2 regions of the Bacillus sp. EB V-12 genome follow, and region 2 is predicted to be linked to the other one. Evidence: a T-box and tRNA genes for the amino acid it is inferred to sense, from the RefSeq annotation. Region 2 holds a T-box; the other holds one or more tRNA genes.

Region 1 (11,167 bases), on a different contig from region 2:
ACAGTTGGTCTTGATATTTTGCCGGATAAATTACAAGAGATTGCACAATTACGAAGAGATTATCAAGATGTAACATTGAAAGAGTTAGGTGAGATGGTATCCGGGGGGAAGATTAGTAAGTCGGGTATTAATCATCGTTTGCGTAAAATCGATGAAATCGCAGAGAAATTACGCGCGGGGGAAACGTTAGTAAAAAAATAAGAGGTTAAAGGGGAAATGGAGCTGTGGTTCAAAAACGAGTTCAGGTTTCATTAAAAAACGGTTTACAAGCACGTCCGGCTGCGTTGTTTGTACAAGAGGCAAATCGCTTTCATGCAGATATCTTCATCGAGAAAGATGGAAAGACAGTAAATGCAAAGAGCATAATGGGGATTATGAGCTTAGCAATTGGAACTGGAAGCATGATAACAATTACAACAGAAGGTTCAGATGCAGAAGAGGCTTTAGAAGCATTAGCTGCATATGTACAATAAAAAGCTATCGCGTATATGCGATAGCTTTTTGTTTTTGCGGTTTACTTAAAGGGAGTTTTTGGGATAGGGGGTATGTAGGTGGTTTGTCCTTGTCGTAGATTGTCGGTAAATCGATATGTTGTGTCGAACCGTTGATATATTAAAAAAATCGTTGATATAATTTAAGTTTTGTTCGATATAATTGAAAAATCGTTGATATATTTAGGTGAATACCAGGGTGGGTATCCAGACGGAGGTGCATGATAATAAAAAAGCGCCCTGTAATAGGGCGCTTTTTTTATGTATCCAGCTCCAGCGGCTAGAATCTCCGGTCGCTTCGCCCCTTCATTCGAGGCAAAAAGCGCCTCGGAATCAGGTGCTCCATCGCCCTGCGATTCTAAACAAGCCGCTTTCGCTTTTAGTTGTATCCAGCTCCAGCGGCTAGAATCTCCGGTCGCTTCGCCCCTTCATTCGAGGCAAAAAGCGCCTCGGAATCAGGGCTCCATCGCCCTGTGATTCTGAACGAGCCGCTTCCGCTTTTAGTTATTAACGATTTGTAAAGATCTTATCGATTAAACCGTATTCTAAAGCTTTTTCTGCTGTCATGAAGTTGTCGCGGTCTGTGTCGCGTTGTAGTACTTCAAGTGGTTGACCAGTGCGGTCAGCAAGAATTTGGTTTAGTTTTTCACGTAAGAATAGGATACGTTTTGCAGCGATTTCGATTTCAGTCGCTTGACCTTGTGCTCCACCAAGTGGTTGGTGAATCATTACTTCACTGTTTGGAAGTGCATAACGTTTTCCTTTTTCACCTGCTGCAAGTAAGAATGCACCCATAGATGCAGCCATACCGATACAGATTGTTGATACTTGTGGTTTAATAAACTGCATTGTATCATAGATTGCCATACCCGCTGTGATAGAACCACCAGGGCTGTTGATGTAGATGTGAATATCTTTTTCTGGATCTTGAGATTCCAAGAATAAAAGCTGGGAAACGATTGAGTTAGCTACGTTGTCATCAATTGCACTACCAAGCATAATGATGCGGTCTTTTAATAGTCGAGAGTAAATATCGTAAGCGCGTTCTCCACGATTTGTTTGTTCAATTACTGTAGGAATTAAATTCATCTGTTATTTCCTCCTTATAAAGCTTTCTTAGTCTTATAATACAATTATGGTCAATAAAGGTCAAACGAAACCACTTTAAATCAAAAAAATATGTAGTTGTACCATGAAATATTCGCTATGTTTTCGAAATTCCCTGCTTATGTATCTTCAACATCATAACCGAATTACATAAATTTAAACGTTACGAAAACTGGAGAAAAAAGAAAAGAACGCCTTTTAACTGAAGCGTTCTTTCGATAATTAGTCTTTTAAAAGATAGGTTACTTTATTTAAAATCTTTTCGATTTGTTTCGCGTTTTTACTATACATTTCGCTTGCTGACTTCGACTTTGTTTCTAGGGAAAATAGTTCAAGATCAGCATGACATTTTTTTAAAGATGCTAATAATAAAGGTTTGTTTTGAGGAGAAGGCATTTGGAGTTTGTCATTGTAAATGTCGATAGTAAGTTGTCCGTATGAATCCACTTGACCGAGGAAGACATTTTCAATAACAACACCGATTTTTTCTAATTCTGAATGTAGCCAAGCGCGGTTATGTCCGCTTGCTGAAAGAGGTTCATCTAGTACATTTCCATCCATAATAACAGTTTGTGGTTCTTTCTCGTTTGGTACTTTTAAACCGATGTCTTTTGCTGTAAGTGGCTGAGAATCTTTCTTTAATAATACATTTAATTCTCCGCTCGGTTCTAAGACAGCAAATTCGACTTCAGCTACGCTGAACGCACTTTTTCCACGGAGAAGTTCCAGTAATTCGTCACTCGTATATTTTTCTTTCTTTAAATTATCTTCGAGTATCTTTCCGTCTTTTATTAATACGGTAGATTTTCCTTCAAAGAAGTCCCGAGCTGTTTTGTTCTTTAAAGAGAGGATTCCTGTTAAAAAAGGTACCACAGCGAAAATGAGTATTGCAAAGACACCGTGAAAAAATTTTGAATCGAGCCCTGTAGATACTTGGGCAGCGATGTCACCAATCGTCATTCCGGCTATGTATTCAAAAAAGGAAAGCTGAGAGATTTGTCTTTTCCCTAACCATTTCGTAATAGCGAATAAAATAATTAATATGAATACAGAGCGAAGAATGACAAGTGTCCATTCCGGCAGGTGAGACATAGTCGTTTCCTCCAGTCTACTTAAAACCCTTTATATTGAGGTTCTTCACGTTCTAATACTGAAATTCTATCCTTTAAATCAGCGATGACGCTGTCCATTTCTAACATACATTCATGAAATACGCGTTTTGATTCTTCGTCTTGTGAATTTAATGAAAGAGAGCTTAAGCTTGCTTGGGCGCCCCTTACACTAGCAAGGCAAGTTTTTACGCTAGAGATAACAGTCATATAAACACCTCTTATCCTTTCGGTTTGAATAATAATGCTCCAATGAAGCCGAAAATAATAGCTGCTGATACACCGGCGCTCGTTACTTTAAACATGCCGGTAATAACGCCAACGATGCCATGTTTTGCAGCTTCTTCCATTGCGCCATGAACGAGGGCATTACCAAAGCTTGTAATAGGTACAGTTGCCCCGGCTCCAGCGAAATCAATTAATGGCTCATACAAATTAAATCCATCTAATATAGCTCCAGCAACAACGAGTGTTGCCATTGTATGAGCGGGGGTTAGTTTGCCGACATCAAACATAAGTTGGCCGATTACACATATGAGTCCGCCAATGACGAAAGCCCAGAAAAAAATCATTGCGTTGCACCTCCAAATTCAATCGAAACGGCATGAGCGATACATGGAATTGTTTCTTCTTGTTGGAATGTAAGTGGAGATAGTAAAGCGCCTGTCGCAACGACAAGTATTTTTTTGAACTCTCCTCTTTTCATTCGGTTTAATAAATGACCATACACGACTGTTGCGGAACATCCAGGCCCGCTAGCACCAGCTATGACAGGTTGTCCTTCTCTGTAAATGATAATTCCGCAATCTTGAAATTGTTCGCTCGTTACTTTCGTTCCGTGTTTATGTAGTAAGTCATAAGCAATTTCGCGTCCTACATGTCCGAGATCGCCTGTTACGATTAAATCGTAGTAAGAGGCATCAATTTGGCGTTCACGTAAATGGGCTTCAATTGTATCAACTGCAGCTGGAGCCATTGCGCCTCCCATATTAAACGGATCCGTTAATCCCATATCAATCACTCGTCCGATTGTTGCAGAGGTTACTCTTGGACCGTGTCCAGTATCGCTTAAAATAGCGGCTCCTGCTCCGGTTACTGTCCACTGTGCAGTAGGCGGCTTTTGTCCGCCGTATTCGGTAGGGTAGCGGAATTGTTTTTCTACAGCAGTATTATGGCTTGAAGCTCCAGTTAATAAATATTTTGCACCTTTTGCATTTACGATACTTGCCCCAAGTGCTAAACCTTCCATAGAAGTAGAGCAAGCCCCGAATAGTCCGAGATAAGGAGTGCCAAGTGTGCGGCAAGCAAAGCTTGTTGGAGTGATTTGATTAATTAAATCTCCTGCGAGTACGAATTGAATATCGTCTTTACGAAGTTCTGCTTTTTCAGTAGCGCGGCTACAAGCTTCTTCGAATAAAATTTTATGTGCTTTTTCATAGGAATCTTGTCCAAGCCATAAATCTTCATGAAGGATATCGAAGTCTTCTGGGATGTTCCCCTTTGCTTCAAATGGTCCACCGACAACCCCTGTTGAGATAATGACTGGTTTGTTTTCAAATACCCACGTTCGGTGTCCTTGTAACATTTATAGCCCTCCCCATTGAACGAGAATAGTTTTAATAAGTGCGATGACGAAAGCGGAAAATACACCAAATAAAATAACAGAACCAGCTAGTTTAAACATATTGCCGCCAACGCCAAGGACAAATCCTTCCGTTCGATGCTCAATACATGCGGCAATAACAGAGTTACCAAATCCAGTAACAGGTACAGCTGTACCTGCTCCGGCAAACTGTCCAAAACGATCGTATATACCAAATCCAGTTAGTAACATGGAGATGAAAATGAGAGTTGCGACTGTTGGATTGCCTGCTGAGCGTTCAGTGAAATCAAAATATGTGATATAAAAAGTAGAAATGAGTTGTCCGATGAAGCAAATAAAACCACCGACGAAAAAGGCTTTTATACAATTTTTTAAGACAGGTCGTTTCGGTTCGCGTTCTTGTTCGAATTTTTTATACTCCTGTTGTACAGGGGTTAAGTTTTTATCTTTACTAGCCATTGCAATCCTTCCTTTTCTTTTAAAAAGCGTTAAGTGTTAGACTCCATTTTTTTACCAATGAATTTTAATTGTTTATTAATTTCATCTTTAGATACTTCTTTTTCCTTAATTTTTCTTTCGAGTTTTTCGAGTAACATAAAGATTTTTTTATCTGTACTGACACGAACATCGAAAGTAGGATGCTCATCACTTAGCTGCTTTTGAAGCTTTTTACGAAGAGGTTTTAATCCAAACCTTTCGTGATGCTCAGGTGTAACTGCTATGTAGAGATCTAAATTTGAATTCACTGCTGTGCTTTTTATAATTTCATCCATAGCGAGAGCTCTTTTTTTCGCTCCTTGTGATATAGATTGATTAAAGGATTCCGTACTCGTCTTTGTTAACTTTGGACCTTTTTCTTTCTCCGTTCGTTTTGCTTCTTCTTTCACTTTTTTATCTAAAGGACTATTATCACATCCGGTAAAAGAGCTAAATAGAAGTGCAAATAATGCGGTTATGAGGCCGAGTTTTCGCATAATTATCATTCCATTTCTATTACAATATGTAATGTGATAGAAAAAGGATGACTGCATATCATCCTTTTTCTATTTCACAGCAAGACTGATTTGTTATTGCTGTGAGTATTGTGGTTCTTCTTGTTGGACTTCTTCAACGCGTGGGTTTAAAGAATCGATAATCGTTTGTGTTTGCTGCGCAGCTGTTTGGAAAAGTTGCTTCGCTTGTTGGTTATCCGTATCAAGAGCGAATCCCTCTAAGCTAGCTTGTGCACTTTTTAATCCAGAAACAGTTTGCTTTAGTTTCGTAATTACAGTCATTGAATGAAGCCCCCTTTGGAATATCAATTCAAAGATTATAATTTGTGAGTTGGGGTGAATTTATGATTGGAAAATTTAGGGGTGAAATAGATTTTATATGCTTTTAGCTAAGATGCATAAGGTATTACGGGGATATTTTTATTGATTTAGATGGATTTTATTGCTATTATTATGAGAAGAAAATGAAGTGTTTTCTATAATCATGCGCCCATAGCTCAGTCGGATAGAGCGGTGGTTTCCGGTACCACGTCTGCCGGGGGTTCGAATCCCTCTGGGCGCGTCAAAAAGTCCTAACTTACGTTTTGTAGGTTAGGACTGTTTTTATTTCCCTCTTGTTATATCTGGTAATAAGATTTACTATTAGTACTTGATGATAATTTTTAACCTTATTATTTTCTTTCAATATTATTCAAATTTCGGTTGTAAGTTGTAAATCTCATTAATACATATAAATTAATAATATTTTGGAATGGGTGTCTGCGTGAGGATTCTCCTTTTACCAAACTTATTGTACAATAGAAACAAGGGGGAGATTAGTTTGAAGGCAAGTCTTTTACAAGAACAAAGCTTACGTTTGGCAATGACACAAGAGTTAAGGCAAGCGATTACAATGCTCCAGTATAATGTACAAGAATTATCGGAGTTTTTGTATGAGCAATCGTTAGAGAATCCCCTTATTGAGTTAGGTGGTTTTGAGAGGGAGAAGAAAAAGAGCTCTAACAACAGTAAAAGTACCAGCAAACAAGTCGAGAATCAGATGGAGATCTACAGTGTGGATTCTACAACGATTCAGCAACATTTATTAAATCAAATACAGTATTATAAAATAGATGAAGAAGAGCGAAAAGTAGCTTCCTTCATTATTATGAACATGGATGGAAATGGATATTTACAAGAAACGAATGAAGAGTTAGCAGAGCTCCTTTCTGCGCCCATTCATGTAGTCGACCGCTCTGTAGAGCTTGTCCAATCACTGGAACCAGCAGGGGTAGGGGCGCGTAATATTCAGGAATGTTTAACCTTGCAATTGAAGCGCTTACAAAGACGTAATGGATTAGCAGAAGAGGTTGTAGAAGATCATTTCGCTTATTTCGTGAAGAAAGATTGGCGAAAGCTCGTTCAAGTGTTGAAGTGTAGTAATGAGGAATTGCAGAGTGCGGTAAATTGTATAACGTCATTACAACCAAAACCAGGTCTTGCGTTTTCTTCAGATAAACCACTTTACATTGTACCTGATATGGCGGTGAAAAAAGATGGCGATCGCCTCGTCTTACAAATGAACGAGAGAAATATGCCGAGAATTGAAATTCATTCTGAATATAGTGCGCTTCTTAATAATAGTGAAAGTGAAGTAGCATCTTACGTATCAGAAAAGTATCAGCATGTGCAGTGGATTATGCGCAGTTTGAAGCAGAGAAAACAGACATTGCTGCAAGTAATGACTATTATTATGGAAAAACAACGTGATTTCTTCTGGAAAGGTCCAGAGTATTTAAGACCTCTCGCTTTAAAAGAGGTAGCTGAAGAGTTAAGTGTGCATGAATCGACAATTAGTCGTGCGACGCGAAATAAATATGTGCAAACACCACACGGTTTATTTGAGATGAAATCGTTCTTTAGCAATGCCGTTTCGACGACTGAAGATGAAGCAGTTTCTACAAAACGTGTAAAACAATTTATTCAAACGTTAATTGGGGCAGAGGATAAGAAAAAGCCACTTTCAGATCAAAAGATTTCAAAATTATTAGAAGAAGAGCATGAAATTGTTATTTCTCGAAGAACAGTGGCGAAGTATAGAGAACAAATGCATATCCCAGCTTCGTCATTACGAAAAACGATCGGATAGGTGAAGAAGATGAAAGTTGTACTGTATACTAAAAAAGATTGTGGCCTTTGCGTGAAGGCAAAACAAGTTTTACAGGAAGTACAATGTGAATATTCTTTTCAAATCGAGGAAATAGATATATATGAAGATAATGACCTTTTAGAAAAATATCACTTAATGATTCCGGTTGTAGAAATGGACGGAAAACAAGTAGAATATGGTAACATTCACAAAGGTGTCATAATAAACTATATAAAGAATGCAGTTAAGAGTTGAATAAGTTTCTATCTCCTGTTACAATAATACACGTAGCAGGGATTATTTTTTTAACCTATGTGGGACACAAAATGTCACTACGGGACGTAAAGTGACCACGAAGGAAAAATGAACCGATGTAGTGAGGAGAAAAGATATGCGCTCATGGATTCAGAACACAAAAAAATTATTACCTGATCTGCTACCTGTTATGCAAACGAGAATGCAAATTCTTCAATACATTAGGCTCATGCAGCCGATTGGAAGAAGAAACTTATCAGCAAGTCTCGGTATGACAGAACGAGTATTGCGAAGTGAAGTTCAAGTTTTGAAAGAACAAAACTTAGTTCACGTCGCTTCTTCTGGAATGACTTTGACAGAAGAAGGAACAGCTTTAGTTCTTGCTTTGGAAGACTTTATGAAAGAAATTTCCGGGTTAAAGGTTTTAGAAAAGCAACTTAAGGAAACATTAGACTTGGATGAAGTTTTCGTTGTCCCTGGTGATAGTGATGAATCACCTTGGGTCAAACTGGAGATGGGCCGTGCTTGTGTGACTTGTATAAAAGACCGTCTGACAGCGAATAATATCGTTGCTGTGGCTGGAGGAACTACGCTAGCTGCTGCTGCGGACATGATGCAACTTGATTGCAAAGATTTACATATGCTATTTGTCCCAGCACGTGGTGGAATTGGAGAAGGCGTCGAATTAGAAGCCAATACCATTTGTGCCAAGATGGCACAAAATACGATGAGTAATTATCGCTTATTGTATGTTCCAGACCATGTTAGTAGCGAAGCATATGCGTCTATTGTGACAGAGCCTTCCGTGAAAGAAGTTCTTGAGTTGATTCGATCTTCCAATATCGTCATTCATGGAATAGGTGATGCGTTAACAATGGCACGTCGCAGAAGTACTTCAGAAGCAGATTGGTTAAAGATTCAGGCAAGCGAAGCAGTTGGCGAAGCTTTCGGTTACTACTTTAATGAAGAAGGAAATGTTGTTCATAAAGTAAGAACAGTTGGTATGCAACTAGAGGATTTACAAAATGTATCTCACGTTGTTGCAGTCGCTGGAGGTTCTTCAAAGGCAAAAGCAATACAGGCTGTAATTAAACAAGGGCACACTTCAATTCTAATTACAGATGAAGGTGCAGCAAAACAGTTAACAAAGGGTTTTACCCTTTAATATAATCCCCCAAGGAGGAAATTCAAATGACTAAAATTGGTATTAATGGATTTGGACGTATCGGACGTAACGTATTCCGCGCAGCTCTTAACAACTCTGAGGTAGAAGTAGTAGCAATCAACGACTTAACAGATGCTAAAACATTAGCTCACCTTTTAAAATATGACACAGTTCACGGAACTTTAAATGCAGAAGTATCTGCTAACGAAAACAGCATCGTTGTTAACGGTAAAGAAATTAAAGTTATCGCTGAGCGTGACCCAGCTCAATTACCATGGAGCGACTACGGAGTAGAAGTAGTAGTAGAATCTACTGGCCGTTTCACTAAAAAATCAGACGCTGAGAAACACTTAGGTGGATCAGTTAAGAAAGTTATCATCTCAGCTCCAGCTTCTGACGAAGATATCACTGTAGTTATGGGTGTTAACCACGAACAATACGATGCAGCTAACCACAACGTAGTATCTAACGCTTCTTGTACTACAAACTGTCTAGCTCCATTCGCTAAAGTATTAAACGAAAAATTCGGCGTAAAACGCGGAATGATGACAACAATTCACTCTTACACTAACGACCAACAAATCTTAGACTTACCACACAAAGATTTACGTCGTGCTCGTGCAGCAGCTGAAAACATGATCCCAACATCTACTGGTGCAGCTAAAGCTGTAGCATTAGTATTACCAGAACTTAAAGGTAAATTAAACGGTGGCGCTGTACGTGTTCCAACTGCTAACGTTTCTCTAGTTGACCTAGTTGTTGAACTTGACAAAGAAGTAACAGTTGAAGAAGTAAATGCAGCATTCAAAGCAGCAGCTGAAGGCGAATTAAAAGGTATCCTTGGATACAGCGAAGAGCCATTAGTATCTATCGACTATAACGGATGTACAGCTTCTTCTACAATCGATGCATTATCTACAATGGTAATGGAAGGTAACATGGTTAAAGTACTTTCTTGGTACGATAACGAAACTGGTTACTCTAACCGCGTAGTAGACCTAGCAGCTTACATGACTTCAAAAGGTCTTTAATTCTTAATTATATAAGTTATCAATGACAAAACGAGGGAGAGGGTTTGTTCCCTCTCTCTTTTCTTTCGTTTTAAAAGCAAATGTGTTAAGCTTTTGAGTGGGTTTTGTCAATCCTAACTAGTAGTCGGAGGGAAATCCAATGAACAAAAAATCAATTCGTGACGTAGATTTAAAAGGTAAGCGTGTATTTTGCCGCGTTGATTTCAACGTACCTATGAAAGAAGGCAAAATTACAGATGAAACTCGTATCCGTGCAGCTCTTCCTACAATTCAATATTTAGTAGAGCAAGGTGCGAAAGTTATTTTAGCAAGTCACTTAGGCCGTCCAAAAGGTCAAGTAGTAGAAGAAATGCGTTTAACTCCAGTAGCAGCACGTTTAGGTGAGCTTCTTGGTAAAGACGTTAAAAAAGCGGACGAAGCATTCGGACCAGTTGCACAAGAAATGGTTGCAGCAATGAACGAAGGCGACGTATTAGTTCTTGAAAACGTACGTTTCTATGCGGGCGAAGAAAAGAACGATGCAGAACTTGCGAAAGAATTTGCAGCACTTGCTGACATCTTCGTAAACGATGCATTCGGTGCAGCTCACCGTGCTCACGCTTCTACAGCAGGTATCGCAGACTACCTACCAGCAGTATCTGGTCTATTAATGGAAAAAGAGTTAGATGTACTTGGTAAAGCACTTTCTAACCCAGAACGTCCATTTACAGCTATTATCGGTGGTGCGAAAGTAAAAGATAAAATCGGTGTAATTCGTCATCTATTAGACAAAGTAGATAACTTAATCATCGGTGGTGGACTTGCTTACACATTCGTTAAAGCTTTAGGTCATGAAATTGGTCTATCTCTATGTGAAGACGACAAGATCGAACTAGCTAAAGAATTTATGCAACTTGCAAAAGAAAAAGGCGTAAACTTCTACATGCCAGTTGATGTTGTAATCACTGAGGAATTCTCTGAAACTGCAACAACTAAAATCGTTGGTATCGACTCTATCCCTTCTAACTGGGAAGGCGTGGACATCGGTCCTAAAACACGTGAAATTTATGCAGATGTAATTAAAAATTCTAAGCTTGTTGTATGGAATGGACCAATGGGTGTATTCGAAATGACTCCATTCGCAGAAGGTACAAAAGCAGTAGGACAAGCATTAGCAGATGCAGAAGATACATACTCTGTTATCGGCGGTGGTGACTCTGCAGCAGCTGTTGAAAAATTCGGTATGGCTGATAAAATGAGCCACATTTCTACTGGCGGCGGTGCGTCATTAGAATTCATGGAAGGTA
Region 2 (8,915 bases):
ACTTGTTCCAGTGGGACATTGCCGCGGTGGGGTTTGTGAAATCCCTACAAAAAAATGAAATCATCGTTATCTTTCTTTTGCACCTATTAATAGAGCGTGATATGATGAATTTGGAATGAAAGTTGAAGGAGAGATTACAAGATGTCAAATGCTTATGAAGAATACATGCGCCAAATGGTAATCCCAATGCGCCAAGAGTTAGTGCGTTCTGGGTTTGAAGAGTTAACTACAGAAGAAGCTGTAACAGAATTTATGGAAAATACATCAGGTACAACTTTAGTAGTTGTAAACTCTGTTTGTGGTTGTGCAGCTGGTTTAGCACGTCCATCAGCAGGTCAAGCGGTTGTTCGTGCTGAAAAACAACCTGATCATCTTGTAACTGTATTCGCAGGTCAAGATAAAGATGCTACTGCAAAAATGCGTGAATACTTCGGAGAAATTCCTCCATCTTCACCATCTATGGCATTATTAAAAGGAAAAGAAGTTGTTCACTTTATTCACCGTCATGAAATTGAAGGTGCAACTATGGACGAAATTATTACGAACTTAGAACAAGCTTTCGAAAAGAATTGCTAAAGAAGGGGGAGAGTAAATCTCCCTCTTTTCTTTATATAGAGGTGAAACAATGATCGTAACAACAGCAGGAAGAACGAACAAAGAAATGACAGATTATGCAAACGAGGTAGCAGCAGAATTAAATGCTTCTTTCGTTAAACGTAATGACATACCGGTACATAAGCTACATGAGCAGTATGAACAAGATGTGCTTGTCGTAGGGAAGAACCGATTAGCTATTTATCCAAAAGGTACGGAAGAATCGTTTTTCTTTCATCCGAACTCAGCGATGTTTCGTGTGAAAAGGTTAATGCGTGGAGAACACGATCCGTTTGTACAAGCCACGCAATTAGAGAGAGGAATGACAGTGTTAGATTGTACGCTCGGGATGGCATCAGATAGTATTGTAGCTAGTTATGTTGTTGGGGAAAGCGGAAAAGTAACAGGACTTGAAGGCAATGAGTATATGGCTTATATTATGGAAAATGGTTTGAAAACATGGTCTTCATCTGTTTCTGAAATTGATGAAGCAATGCAAAGAATCCAAGTAAAGCAAACGGAGCATTTTTCATTTTTAGCGCAATGTGAAGACAATAGTTACGATGTCGTTTACCTTGATCCGATGTTTGAAGAAACTGTCATAGAATCCGATGGAATTAAAGGATTAAAACACTTCGCTTTGTATCATGATATTACTGACGAAACAATTGCGGAGGCAAAACGAGTGGCGAGAAAACGTGTCGTTTTAAAAGATCATTTTCGTAGTTCTAGATTTGAAAAACACAATTTTTATGTATACAAAAGAAAAAGTGCTAAGTTTCACTTTGGTGTAATTGACCCTTGCTAATTGTTTGAAAAGATGTATAATAAGCAATAATTAATTAAATATACTGTCTGTGATGAAGAGAGTAGTCTTTTTTAGAAGGAAAGCGAGCTAGGGATGGTGTGAGCCTAGTACGGAAGAAAAAGATGAAGCGCACTTCGGAGATGCTTCTTGAACGAATAGTAGAGAAAGCCGAGGCCCCCTGTCCTCGTTATAAACGGGAAAGTGGTTCGTAACGAACAACAAGGGTGGTACCACGGGTTAAAACTCGTCTCTTTTTTAGAGACGAGTTTTTTGTGTTTTAAAAAATAAGGAGGTTGTATCATGGATTATAAAATGCAGTTTGCGGAAAGTTTATCTAATATTTTCACGAATGAATTAACGCAAAAACAAATTTTAGATTTAATTGAAACACCGAAACAAGATGAATTTGGAGATGCAGCGTTCCCATGCTTTTCATTAGCGAAGCAATATAAAAAAGCACCAGCTCTTATCGCAAAGGAAGTTGCTGAGAAATTCAATGATCCGTTTTTTACGAAAGTAGAAGCCGTTGGTCCTTATGTAAATGTATTTTTCAATCGTGAAACTGTAAGTGATGCAGTATTAAAAACAGTTTTAGCGGAGAAAGAAGAGTTCGGTCAAAACCACTTTGGCTGTGAAAAAACAGTAGTAATTGATTATTCCTCTCCTAATATCGCGAAACCTTTTTCGATGGGGCATTTACGTTCTACAATGATAGGAAATTCGCTGAAACATATCGCTGAAAAATGTGGCTATGAAGTTGTAGGGATTAATTATATAGGAGATTGGGGAACACAGTTTGGAAAGTTAATTACGGCTTATAAAAAATGGGGAAATGAAGCAGTAGTTAAAGAAGATCCAATACGTGAGCTATTTAAGTTATATGTCCAATTCCATGAAGAGGTAAAAGACGACGAAGAACTAGAAGAAGAAGGACGTGCTTGGTTTAAGAAACTAGAAGAAGGTGATGAAGAAGCGGTAGAACTTTGGAATTGGTTTCGTCATGAGTCCCTTAAAGAATTTTCTCGCATTTATGAACTTCTCGGCGTAGAATTTACTAATTTTCAGGGAGAAGCATTTTATAATAATTTAATGGAAGATTTTATTGGGATTTTAGAAGAACATGAGTTGCTTGAACAATCAGAAGGTGCATTAGTCGTTAATTTAGAAGAAGAAGGAATGCCGCCTTGTTTAATTAGAAAATCAGATGGTGCGACGATTTATGCAACGCGTGACTTAACGGCAGCTTTATATCGTCAAAACACTTATGGGTTTGATAAAGCGCTATATGTTGTTGGTCCAGAACAAAGCTTACATTTCAATCAATTTTTCACCGTATTAAAAAAACTTGGCTATACTTGGGTTGATGGTATGGAACACGTACCGTTTGGCTTCATTTTAAAAGATGGTAAGAAAATGTCGACACGTAAAGGAAGAGTTATTTTACTTGAAGAAGTACTCGAAGAAGCAATCGAACTTGCAAAACAAAATATTGAAGAGAAAAATCCAAACTTAAAACAGAAAGAAGAAGTAGCAAAGCAAGTCGGTGTTGGTGCAGTCATCTTCCACGATTTAAAAAATGAGCGTATGCATAATATCGAATTCTCATTAGAAAATATGCTGAAATTTGAAGGAGAAACAGGACCTTACGTACAGTACACACATGCACGTGCTTGTTCTATTTTAAGAAAAGAAAGTGTAGAATTTGAAACATGTACATTTGCTTTAAAAGACGATCATAGCTGGAGTGTCGTAAAATTACTAAATAAATTCCCGCAAATAATTGAAGCAGCTTTCAATAAAAATGAGCCATCGATTATTTCGAAATATATATTAGATGTAGCACAATCATTCAATAAATATTACGGTAATGTTCGTATATTAGAAGAGAGCAAAGAAAAAGACAGCAGACTCGCATTGGTTTATGCTGTGACGGTTGTATTAAAAGAAGGATTACGTTTACTTGGGGTGGAGGCACCTGAGGAAATGTAACATAGTAGTAAACTGACAAACTGGGTCTAGTATAAACCTGGTTTGTTTTTTTATTGGATATATATTTTTTTTGCAAAATCAATTAAAATCTTTTTAGAGAGGGTGATTCATATTGATTCGAACTTTTATTTTACAAATTCCTTGTCATAGAAGATTAGATAGGAGTTTTTTTAAACTACAAAAGTACATACCTTTATGTGCGCGTTGTACAGGCATGCTTATTGGTATTTTAATGTTTCCAATTTATTTTTATATGACACCTTCATTTCTTTTGGCAATCATACTATCATTTTTCGCTCAAATTCCGTTACTTATCGATGGGTTCACCCAAAAGTGGAAATGGAGAAGTAGCTCAAATTTGCTAAGAATAACTACTGGTGTATTAAGCGGTAATGGTATGGGATTATTCATTTCCTCTAGTGTTATATGGATATTATCTTAAGATATATAGTAATGGAGGTATTTACATAGATGTTCTGGATTTACTTAATTCTAATTTTTATTTCAGGCGGAAGTGGAATTGGTTTTATGATTCAAAATAAGTATACAGAAGCAATAATAGCTTTTGTTATTTGTATACTATTGTTTGGGCTACTGTATTATTATCTTAAAAGAAACAAAAGAAAGAGAAAAGCAGATTGTGACGATTTAGACTGTACGGATTGTTTTGATTGTGATTGTACTTGTTAAATTTTTCTTCCAAATAAAAAGCTAGTGTATTATTAAAAATACACTAGCTTTTTTGCTTTGAAATTTTAAGAAAAGTGTAGGAATACGGCTATTATATAGAGAACTTTAGTTTTGTATATAAAAGGAGGCGTTAGATGTTGGAAACGTATAATTGGAACAATAAACTAACATATTTAAAAAACACGAGAGATTTATATTACAACGACGATTATGTAAGCTTTTTAGTAAATACAGTTTGGAAGATTACTAAGCCTGTACATATCGTTGATTACGGTTGTGGATATGGTTATTTAGGATTAGTATTAATGCCATTACTCCCAGAAGGTTCAAAGTATACAGGTATTGATAGTGGAGAAACATTATTAGCTGAAGCCAGAGAGTTGTTTCGTTTACTTCCGTATGATTCAGAATTTCTTGAAGGAGATGCTACAGAAATTGAACTGAACGATAAATACGATATAGCAATCTGTCATGCTTTCTTATTACATATGACTACTCCAGAAACAATGCTAGAAAAAATGATACATTCAGTTAAAAAGGGTGGAAAAATAATCTGTTTTGAACCACATTGGATTTCTAATATGGCTTCTTATTTACTAGATGGGGAGAAACAATCGGAATTTATTCAGCTAGGTGTTTTGCAGAAATTATTTGAAAGTGATACGCAAAGAAATGGTAAAGATGGCAATATAGGCATGAAAATACCGATATATTTAAGTGAATTAGGTGTGAAAAATATTGAATGTAGAGTAAGCGATAAAGTGAACTTTTTAGATTCAAATATGCATCACAATGATAAAAACGATTTGTATCAATCATTAAAAGAAGAGGGGATTGCAGGTGATCCGGGTGATAAGCAACAATTTGTAGAACGTTTAATAGCCAGAGGATTAACATATGATAATGCGCTAGCTCAATATGAAGCTGAACTACGATTTTTTAACATATTTCATGTGTATTCTTCTTTTGTATACGCTCCCAATATGAAAATTACATTTGGTGACATAGTTTGTTAAAAGGTATGATGTATAAGGATTGTCGTTTAATGTCGATAAGTCGATATTCGACATATAATCGCTGATAAATGTTAAGAATCGGTCGATATAATTTGAAAATCGCCGATAAAATGAAAGAATCGCTGATATATTTGAATTATGGCCGATATAATTTTATGTACTAATTTCAGCTTCTACAAGATAAAAACCGCATGTTACGTTATTCCATATAATTAAACAAAATACGGAGAAAAACAATCGTTTTTACTATATTTTGTTATAAATTTGAATAATATTAATTAATACCATCCATTTTAAGAGATTTTAGTTGAATACATACTATATGGTGTGTAAAATCTAAGCAAGTAGCAGTTTAAATATAAATTCGAGGTGAATGCATGCTAGATTTTAAGCAATTAGAAACTTGTTTAAAAGACAAGAGATTTGTAGATGGATTACAGGAAATAAATAATGAAATTGCATATATAAAAGAAACGAATACTTTATCCTATGTGAAGAATTGGCTTGCCAATATTCCTTCGCATAAGGAGTTCGATATATTAATTCGCCTTACTGATGAAGGGCTTATGCACCAATACAGTTCATTCCTCATTCGTTACGCTTATAAAAAATTCCCAAATATGAGAACGCTCTCTTTATATTGTGATGAGTTAATTGATGAGCGGAAAATTCTTGAAGCAGAGCAGTTGTTAAAATCTTCTTTAGAAGAGTTAAGTAAAGAAGAAATAGATGCAGATTTTTTAGCGAAAACATATTTTACGTTAGTACGATGTCTTTTAGAAATGAAACGAAACGAAGAAGCGTTAATGTATATGCAAAAAGCAGAGGAGTACAGTGCGCGCGCAGTGTTTGATAAATGGGGCTACGTTTATATGCATACAGGTGAATGGGAGAAAGCGGAAGAACAATTTATTGCTGGCATGCAGCATGAAGATTGTGAAGAGTTATCTACCTATTTATTATCACAATTGTATGCGAATAAAGGAGAACAAAAACGCGCGATACAGTTAATCGATGATGCGATTGTAAAATTCCCACAAGTACCATATTTTCATTTTGAGAAGATAAAGTATTTATTAGATTTAGAGCAATATGAAGAGATGTTAGCGGTAATAGATAATATAAATACTCAGCTGCCATATCATGCCTATAATACTTACTTTGTACATTTACGTGCAGAAGCGCTGTACAAAATGAATAAATTTGCAGATTTACAAAAACTATTAAAAGAAGAAAAGAGTTTAAAAGAATCTTTATATCATAATTTAGAAAAAAATCCGGATGGAAAAAAGGTTCACTTGCCGATAGTTCCTATTGTACAAAAGGATAATTATTGTGTTCCGACAAGCTTAGAGATGATGTTGCGTATATGGGGAGAGAAACGTACACAAGATGAAATAGCAGAGTTTATTTTTGATATGACAGGATCGAAGTTTTCAGATACTGTTTCTTATTTAGAAGAATTAGGTTATGAATATCGTTATTTTAAAGGGAATGAAGAGAATTATAAGAGACTGATTGACGAAGGAATTCCTGTTTTATTAAGTATAGATATTGAGCATGCTTCACACGTACAAGTTCTATCTGGATATGATGATACATTGCAAGCTTTCTATGTTCAAGATCCAAACTTTATAGAACCAGTTCTTGTGGAATATAGTAAATTACAAGAAAAATATCGTTATACAGGCTGTTTAGCAATCACGTTTGTTCCGAAAGAAAAGAAGGAGCAACTAGCGTTTCTAAGTGAGGAAGAAAATCGTTACTTTAAATCTATTTTTTCTCTTACGGATCATTTAGATGAACATGACAAAGAGGGAATTAGTAACTTAGTACAATTTTTAAAAGAAACGAGTGATAATCCAAATACGTGGTTATATACGATAAAGCACTTAGATGTTGAAGTAGATAAAGAATTTATTTTATATTGTATCGATAAGTTAATGGAAAAGTTTCCGAACTCGGACTTTGTTAAATTGCATGGTGCACAGTGTTTTATTCGTCTTCAGGAAGTAGAGAAAGCGGAGCAAATGCTGACAAGCGTTGAGAAGAAAAATAATCGTGCTTTATATCATTTAATAAACGGAAGATATGCGTTTGAACAGGAAAGTTATCTAGAAGCGATTTCAAGCTTTCGTTTATCGTTACAATTAGACGCAGATCAGCCTATTGCTTGGAGTTTTCTCGCTTTATCCTATATGTATATTGATCAATCTGAAAAAGCATTGCAATACTCTCAAGTTGCGTTAGAGCGTAGTCCTGAAAGGTTCACTTTAACAAATCACGGTTTAATATTAATAGATTTAGAAAGATATGAAGAAGCATATGAAATCTTTAATGACTTGTTAAAAGAGTACAAATATGAAGCGCATGTATGGTATGAACGAGCGAGATGTGCACATCAACTAGGGAAATTATATTTAGCAATAAAAGGGCTTAAAGTAGCAATTCATTTGGATAGTAATGCACCTTACATTTATACGAAACTTTCGGAAATATACGAATCTGATTTGAAGGATGAGGAAAGTGCGAAAGAAATTTTATTAAACGGTATTGAGAATTGTGATGATAAAGCACCTCTTTACGTAAAATTAGGTGATTATCATTTTCAAAATGATAGCTTGGAAGAAGCAGAAGTATTGTATAAGCGTGCTTTAGAAGAAAATGATGAGGATGTTTATTCTCACTTCGGACTTACACAAGTTTATATGGCAAGAGAACAATATAAGGAAGCAAAAGAATATATACTTGGTCTTGAGAAGCAAATTGAAAAGAGCCAAGATTTCCTCATGAATGCAGGAATGGTTTTATGGGATGCTGAAATTGAACTTGGTGGAAATGAAGAAGGGTTTAAAGTAGCACTATCTAAGTTAGAAAAGGGTATAAAGAAAAGTGATTATAATGTAGCAAGTGCGTTAGATGAATATGTGAATCGAATTAAAGGAACGGAATTTGTACAACGAGGTATAGCATTTTTAAGAACGTTACACAAAGAAAGAAATGAAGTAAGTGAGTACGGTTGTTATGCAGGTATTTTATATGAATCTATTGGACAGTACGGCCAAGCGATGAAAAGATATAATAAGGCGATAGAACAAATGGAAACGGCATTACCGTATTACCGAATTGGTGAAACACTTATGGCATTAGGGCAATTGACGGAAGCAAAACAAGCGTATGAAACATGTTTAGAGCTTGATGGGAATTTCGTAGGTGTACATTTACAGCTTGCGGAAATATACGAAAAAGAAGAAAACCGTTCTAAAGAACAAAGTCATATGGTTCAGGCGATGAAAGAAGAGCCGTTGCATATTAATATGGAATATTTAGCACAGCTTTCAGTAGATATGAATCTTCAGGAAGAATTGCTGACTGAACTAGAACAATTAGCGGACGAAGTACCTGAAATATGGCGTTTAGATGCGATTGCATATGTGTACGGAGCGATGAATGAAATAGATAAAGAACAAGCACAGGTTGAATACGCACTACAATTAGATGGTGAGCATATAGAAGTTCTATATCATTATGCAAAAGTATTAGTGAAAAAAAGAAATGTAAAAGCAATTGAAGTTGCAATGAAAGTAATACAAAAAGATTTTGATAATGAACGTATATTTGATGTTTATGTAAAAGCAGTAGAGCAACATAAAAAATTGTCTAACATACGAGATTTTCTTCATACGTTAAAGGTGAAAAAAGCAGAAAGGAGTACAGCATTCATGTATGCTGCAGCTGCGGTTACGGAAATATGGATTGAACGCCAGCTGCATGAACAGCCAAAACGATCTATCATTACGAGAGCTTTTTATCGTATG

Evidence for each region. The T-box of region 2 lies ahead of argS (arginine--tRNA ligase). A T-box ahead of a tRNA ligase gene usually reads a tRNA of that ligase, here a tRNA-Arg.
Region 1: it has a tRNA-Arg gene. The T-box ahead of argS (arginine--tRNA ligase) is inferred to sense a tRNA for this amino acid. The anticodon was not compared.

Annotation. Positions count from the first base shown of each region.
Region 1 covers NZ_JBUXJL010000006.1:199,591-210,757, reverse strand. Annotated here, with positions in the region: gene whiA (DNA-binding protein WhiA) at 1-201, shown strand, start outside; gene ACZDYH_RS20055 (HPr family phosphocarrier protein) at 225-473, shown strand; gene clpP (ATP-dependent Clp endopeptidase proteolytic subunit ClpP) at 999-1,580, opposite strand; gene ACZDYH_RS20045 (DUF421 domain-containing protein) at 1,821-2,690, opposite strand; gene ACZDYH_RS20040 (DUF1657 domain-containing protein) at 2,711-2,917, opposite strand; gene spoVAE (stage V sporulation protein AE) at 2,929-3,279, opposite strand; gene spoVAD (stage V sporulation protein AD) at 3,276-4,292, opposite strand; gene spoVAC (stage V sporulation protein AC) at 4,293-4,769, opposite strand; gene ACZDYH_RS20020 (YhcN/YlaJ family sporulation lipoprotein) at 4,799-5,284, opposite strand; gene ACZDYH_RS20015 (DUF1657 domain-containing protein) at 5,378-5,584, opposite strand; tRNA gene ACZDYH_RS20010 (tRNA-Arg) at 5,789-5,864, shown strand; gene rpoN (RNA polymerase factor sigma-54) at 6,123-7,430, shown strand; gene ACZDYH_RS20000 (glutaredoxin family protein) at 7,440-7,685, shown strand; gene cggR (gapA transcriptional regulator CggR) at 7,822-8,850, shown strand; gene gap (type I glyceraldehyde-3-phosphate dehydrogenase) at 8,877-9,881, shown strand; gene ACZDYH_RS19985 (phosphoglycerate kinase) at 10,021-11,167, shown strand, end outside.
Region 2 covers NZ_JBUXJL010000003.1:368,535-377,449, reverse strand. Annotated here, with positions in the region: gene ACZDYH_RS13435 (thiol-disulfide oxidoreductase DCC family protein) at 1-58, shown strand, start outside; gene ACZDYH_RS13430 (BrxA/BrxB family bacilliredoxin) at 142-576, shown strand; gene ACZDYH_RS13425 (class I SAM-dependent methyltransferase) at 626-1,402, shown strand; T-box leader at 1,443-1,657, shown strand; gene argS (arginine--tRNA ligase) at 1,703-3,391, shown strand; gene ACZDYH_RS13415 (DUF2085 domain-containing protein) at 3,504-3,833, shown strand; gene ACZDYH_RS13410 (hypothetical protein) at 3,863-4,081, shown strand; gene ACZDYH_RS13405 (class I SAM-dependent methyltransferase) at 4,219-5,097, shown strand; gene ACZDYH_RS13400 (bacteriocin-processing peptidase family protein) at 5,475-8,915, shown strand, end outside.